Linked DNA regions of Flavisolibacter tropicus. The protein of the gene in region 2 interacts with the protein of the main gene of each other region in a pairwise test. Links are inferred from orthologs where the notes say so. Each region holds a gene or a part of one and is shown on either strand. Other genes may lie near its edges. The genes, in order: ung and SY85_RS02555.

The links.
Region 1: the proteins of SY85_RS02555 (region 2) and ung interact in binary tests that used the Escherichia coli proteins (3 or more experiments, as listed by UniProt). The link is inferred for Flavisolibacter tropicus from one-to-one orthologs.

The regions. Positions count from the first base shown.
Region 1 is NZ_CP011390.1:56,474-59,739, forward strand. The notes cover bases 251-3,181. They hold ung (uracil-DNA glycosylase), read right to left. Parts: upstream 2,087-3,181; coding sequence 1,415-2,086; downstream 251-1,414. Other genes in these bases: SY85_RS00195 (putative LPS assembly protein LptD), read left to right, coding at 251-542; SY85_RS00200 (lysophospholipid acyltransferase family protein), read right to left, coding at 671-1,405; SY85_RS00210 (DUF92 domain-containing protein), read left to right, coding at 2,329-3,057. Outside these bases: more of SY85_RS00195, read left to right, coding at 1-250. UniProt on the Escherichia coli protein: Excises uracil residues from the DNA which can arise as a result of misincorporation of dUMP residues by DNA polymerase or due to deamination of cytosine.
Region 2 is NZ_CP011390.1:629,376-632,468, forward strand. What follows is about bases 1-2,758. They hold SY85_RS02555 (nucleoside-diphosphate kinase), read right to left. Parts: upstream 1,709-2,758; coding sequence 1,292-1,708; downstream 1-1,291. Other genes in these bases: SY85_RS02545 (menaquinone biosynthesis decarboxylase), read left to right, coding at 1-161; SY85_RS02550 (TraB/GumN family protein), read left to right, coding at 350-1,258; SY85_RS02560 (sterol desaturase family protein), read right to left, coding at 1,784-2,704. Outside these bases: SY85_RS02565 (sodium-translocating pyrophosphatase), read right to left, coding at 2,877-3,093. UniProt on the Escherichia coli protein: Major role in the synthesis of nucleoside triphosphates other than ATP. The ATP gamma phosphate is transferred to the NDP beta phosphate via a ping-pong mechanism, using a phosphorylated active-site intermediate.

The DNA.
Region 1 (3,266 bases), 570 kb from region 2 along the record:
GGGATGGCCATTTTCAGCCAGGTCGTTTTACTGCCGGTAGTATTTCATTGTCTACTTCCTTCAAAAGTAAACCAAGAGATCCCGATAAGGCCCAGGAAACGGTTAATACAGGGCGACCAATCAACGATCCGATGCTACTGGGTGATCAGCAACGTTTGCAGGAGTATATGCGCCGCAATCCTTCAGAGTTTGTTGATTTTAATATTCCTTGGGATATTAGCATTGACTTCGCTGCAAACTTTGCCTCTGTTCCATTACCTAATTACACTGGTTTTAGAACCCAGTTTAACGCCACCACTTCACTTCGCAGCAGCTTTAGCTTAACGCCCAAGTGGAACTTTACAACCAATGGCTATTTCAACTTCCAGTCCATGAAGGTAGAAGCTGTTAGTATGTCTATTAACAGGGATATGCACTGCTGGCAAATGTCAATTGGTATTCAAAAGGGCCTGTATAGCTCTTTCAGTATTTCAATTAATCCTAAATCATCATTATTACAGGATCTGCGCATTAACAGAACGCGTACGTTCAGTAATTTCTAAAGCTAGTTACAGCAATTGCATCTTACTTGTTCAGTGGAGTCCGTTTATCCTGAGCTTGTAGAAGGAAAGTTTTATCCTTTTACAAGCCCAATGATAATACGTTTATTTTAAAACTTTTGAGATAAGTGCTAGTCACGATTATGCTGTGTATAATAATTCTTCATTGTTTCATATACTTCTGCTTTCAATTCCTGCACGCTTTTATTGGCGGTTGAAATGGGCGGTAGAAAATGCATTTCTACTTTGCTAGGCCAAAAGTAAAAGGACTTGCTAGGGGGTAGTACTTTTTCTGTATTGAAAATAACAGCCGGCATAATGCGCTTTTGGGTTTCTACAGCCAGCTTGAAAGCGCCGTCATGAAATTGACGTAAAGGCTCTTTGGTTTTGTTGCGAGTGCCCTCTGGATAGATACACATATGTATTCCCTTGTCTAAGACCTCTCTCATCTTTAAATAGCTTTGCTTGCGACTGGCTTCACTTTTCCGGTTTACCAGAACCGCTCCACTTTTATAAAGCACATTAAATACCGGGATCTTCATCATCTCTATCTTGGCAATCGTTTTGGTGGGCTCGGGAATTCCTGGGCTGGAAAGCGGTGGATCCATCAAAGAGCGGTGATTACACACAATGACAAAAGCCTCTTTTTTAGTAAAATGTTCTTTTCCTTTAAAAACTCTTCTAACCCCAGTCATAAAGAAGAAAAACGTCATCCAGCGTTGGTATACAGGTTGAAGGTATTTTGAACGCCTGGGTTCCGGCCAGTTTATTGTAGGGGCAATAAACAGCACGGTAATAATCAATGAAGGCACAAACATGATAATAGCCCATAAAGCAAATAGGCGTCCCAGAATATTTTTCACCATAATGCAAAATTACAACGCCCAGTCTATTGGATCGATACCATGTTTCATTAACCAGGCATTGGCCTTTGAAAAATGGTGGCAACCAAAAAAGCCATTATGGGCAGAGAGTGGAGAGGGGTGCGCCGCTTTTAGAATTAAATGCTTCTTTTCATCGATCAGGGTTCTTTTCTCTTGCGCAAATTTCCCCCAGAGCATAAACACCACATGTTTTTTATCTTCAGAAACCTTTCTGATAACGCTATCAGTGAAATGGTGCCAACCAATTTTGGAATGACTCATAGGTTCTCCGGCCCGCACAGTCAATGAAGCATTTAAGAGCAGCACACCTTGCTGCGCCCATTTTTCCAGGTTGCCATGCGAAGGGATGGGCATTCCTACATCTTCGTGAAGTTCTTTAAAAATATTGACCAGTGATGGTGGAGGAGGAACCCCATTTTGAACACTAAAGCTTAAGCCATGTGCCTGCTTTGGACCATGATAAGGGTCTTGCCCAAGGATGACCACTTTTACATGATCAATAGGTGTAGCATCGAAGGCATGAAATATTAAAGAGCCCGGTGGATAGATGGTTTTGCCTTGTTCTTTTTCGGTTTTTATGTGTTCTACTATCTGTTTGAAATAGGGTTTTTTAAACTCGTCCTTAAGTTCCTCTTTCCATGATTCTTCTATCTTAACCGCCATGGCCTTTTTTGGATGAAGTTATTACAAACACAAAGATTATACTGAAATCTATTAATCAGCCTATACAATGGCTCTTGAAATAAATGAATCTATACGTAACAGTTGTTCCTAGCCCTTATTTTAAGCCAGTAGAGCACTTGTTTTATTTTCTTCTGGTAGCAGTAAGTAAATACTGTACAACTTCTACAGACCTTTTGTTTCTCTTTTCTGCGCATAACCAATAAGGCTTGCTATCTTGCCGCGTGCTTCATACCTATATCCTTTTTATTATAGTGGTAGTGCTGGCAGTGCTAACTAGCATATTAACCCGAAAGCTTACTGTGGCTGGAGGTATTGCCGGAGGTGTATTGGCGACATTCATCTACCTGGGTATAGGTGTATTTGGTATTTTGATGCTAGGGTTGTTTTTCCTGTTAGGCACCTTAGCTACAGCCTGGCAATCCAATACAAAAAACAAACTAGGTATAGCGGAAAAACACAGCGGTCAGCGTACCATAGAACAAGTATTGGCCAATGGTGGCGTAGCGGGCCTGTTAGGCTTATTGGCTATTTGCTATCCAGAGAATCTTCCGTTATGGGCAATAATGACTGCCGGTAGTCTGGCTTCTGCTACCGCTGATACTTTGTCCTCTGAATTAGGCAGTGTATATGGAAAACGATTTTATAACTGTATTACCTTCAAAAGAGATCACAGAGGGTTAGACGGTGTTATTAGCCTGGAGGGTGTGTTAATTGGTGTCGTTGGTAGCGCTTTCATTGCAGTGGTTTATTGTACAGGCTATGGTTGGTCAGTGGCCGCATTGCTAATGGTAGTAGCAGCTGGAACAATTGGCAATCTTACCGACTCGGTTTTAGGTGCTACACTGGAACGAAAAGGCCTATTGCAAAACAATATGGTTAACTTTCTAAACACGCTGGCCGGTGCATTAGTAGCCTTAGCGTTATATACTATTTATATTAATTCCATTTAGAAAACCTTCTCGTGTTCTGCTATTGCTGCAAATAATAGATAGCGAGTGTTATGCATTCACCAAAAAAATGTTAGCCTCCTTTACCCTTATGCATTACCGGTAGTGCTGCTTAATAGTAGTTGTTATTTAATATCCTGTGCCTGATTATATGCTGATCGTAGAATGTTTTAAAACATGCTACAAAGGATATACTCCAATATGCTTGTTCC
Region 2 (3,093 bases):
TTGACAACTTTCAACGCGATTGGCCAAACATCATTATTGCTGATGAGAGTACCATAAAATCTGTAGACCAAAAATGGGATCAATTAAATCTGGGGCAATTTATTCCCTCTCCATCCCTGAAATTCCAAGGTCAAGTGTATGGTTCTGAAGCAATGGTATAGTAATCTATAGGCTATAATTGTAATTTTACTTTGTTGCCAAGGAATTCAACCCGGCATAGCTATTGAATTGCATATTTAAATCATTAGTTGGAGATATTGTTTTTAAAATACAGGCATGGCTCTTTTACATTCCACCTGGCTACACCAATTATTGATGTAAATGTTTATTTACTCCTAAATAATTTACCATGAAGCGGATGATTTTGTGGGTAACTACTACATTACTCTGCGTGTCCTGTTTCTCTCAAACCGTTGATAAGAACAATACATTGCTTTGGCGTATCTCCGGCAAAGATTTAAAAACGCCTTCTTATTTATTCGGTACCATACATATGCTGTGTGGCGATGATGTATTTGTTAGCGACAGTTTAAAGTCCGCTATAAAGCAAGCTGATAAAGTTTACTTAGAACTGGACATGGATAACATGTTTGAGTTAATAAGTGTGATGAGTAAAATGAAAATGCGTGGTGATACTACTCTTGCTCAATTACTGAAACCAGAAGAGTATGAAAAGGTCAAAGCCTTTTTTACAACCAATAAGGGTTTTATTCCTTTCTCCATGCTGGAGACTTATAAGCCTATGTTAGCGGCTTCCACACTCATGCAGAATTCTGTTGATTGTAGCCATCCCATGGCTATGGAGCAACTTATAATGAAAGAAGCCAAACATGAGGGTGTTGGAATAAAGGGGTTGGAAACGATGGCCTTTCAAATGAGTATTTTCGACAGTATTCCTTATGGGATACAAGCAAGACAACTACTGAATTACGTTGAGAACTACGAAAAAAAGGATGATAATAAAGAGTTTGAAGAACTAACCAAAGCCTATAGAAATCAAGACCTCAAATTGCTTGAAGAATTAACAGAAAAGGAAGATGCCGGTGTTGAAAAGTTCACAGAGATCATGTTGTACAGGCGTAATGAAGATTGGACTCAGAAGTTAAGCCTAATCATGCCCAATGGTCCAATTGTAGTAGCTGTAGGAGCTGGTCACTTACCAGGAGAGAGAGGCGTTATCAACTTGTTACGCAAAGCAGGATATAAAGTGGAACCCGTTGAAAACAAAATGATCAAAAACTACGAAAAGACATTATAAAGAAAAACCCCGCAAGAAGCGGGGTTTTTAGTATTAGAACTGCTCCAGTCCGGAGAAGAAGAAGTTACCTTCAATTTGTGCGTTTTCATCGCTATCGCTACCGTGTACAGCATTCTCGCCAAGAGAAGTAGCAAATAATTTACGGATTGTACCTTCATCAGCTTTTGCTGGGTCAGTTGCACCAATCAGCGTTCTGAAATCAGCTACAGCGTTTTCTTTTTCTAAAATAGCTGCAATGATAAGTCCGCTGCTCATAAATTCAACTAGCTCACCATAGAAAGGACGCTCTTTATGCACTGCATAAAACTCACCAGCTTTCTCCGTAGTTAAACGAGTTTGTTTTAAAGCTACAACACGGAAACCCGATTTAATAATCTTATCCAGGATAGCACCAGCGTGACCATTTTTCATGGCATCTGGCTTAATCATCGTAAATGTTCTATTGCTCATTACTGTTATAATTTTCGGCGCAAAGGTAGGGCGATAGCAATAGAATTCATAGAAAAAGAGCGATTATAACAGCATTTAAACGCTTTCTTTGGCGCTTGGCAGGCTCGTAGTTGATTTATTTGCTTGCGACGAGACAGTTTGATTGCGTAATTGCTTCGTTGTCAGAGTGCTGCTATCATGACTCCATCCGGGTGATTCAAAGAAATAACGAAATCGGTTTTTCCAGGATGGGCAGTCTTTAGCACTTTTAATCAACTCTCCCCATGTTTTAAAAGCAATAACAGCAGGATTGAAAGAATGAATGTTTTTTGTAAGTCCATAGGTTGGACGTTCTTCTTCTTTTTGGAAGGTGCCAAATAAGCGGTCCCAGATGATTAACACACCTGCATGATTCTTATCAAGGTATTTTAGATCACTCCCGTGATGTACGCGATGATGGGAGGGCGTGTTGAATAAAAACTCAATTGGCTGGGGAAGTTTGTTAACCGTTTCCGTATGAATCCAAAATTGGTAGATCAGACTTATTTGTTGCATAAATAACACCCATATAGGATGAAAGCCTACGAGAGGCATCCATGCCCAAAATAAGAATGAACCAGTGGCATTGCCTGTCCAGGTTTGTCGCAAAGCTGCCGCCAGGTTATATCTTTCAGAGGAATGGTGTACAACATGAGAGGCCCAAAACCAGTTGACAGAATGGGCAATCCGGTGAAACCAATAATAGGAAAAATCGTCAGCCAGGAAGAGTAATAGCCAAAACCACCATACCTTTTCGTTTAACTCAAATAGCCGAAACTTGTAAATAAAGGTGAACAAACCAAAGATCATGACCTTGGTAAGAAAGCCTACTAATACATTGCCTATTCCCAGTCCTAAACTGGCAAACGTATCTTTTACTTCATACAAATGCTTGTTTTCTTTATAAGAAAACCATGCTTCTATAGATAATAGAAGAATAAAACCGGGAATGGCGTAAAGTAAAATGGCAGGAGGCATATAGCAAGTAAAACCAAATTTAATTGAAGTTTTGAAGGAATAGAAGCATTATCTATTCTTTAAGACCTCAATAACCAGCTAAAAAAGTAGGAATAAGAAGAGTAAGATGTATAAAGAAAAAGCCCGCCAAGCAGAGGCGGGACTTTTAATTCTCACAGTAAAGCAAAGCTTTTTATTTCAATTGAATAGTGTTTAATCCTGTTGTCTTAGCAGAAGACATAACAGTAGACTGCTCTGTGCGCACTTTCGCTGCTTCAGCATCAACATTTTTTGTATGAAACATTTCAGCCAATGTAGGAGCGATAACTAATGACACAATTGACATCAACTTGATCAAGATATTCATAGAAGGACCAGAAGTATCTTTAAACGGATCACCAACAGTATCA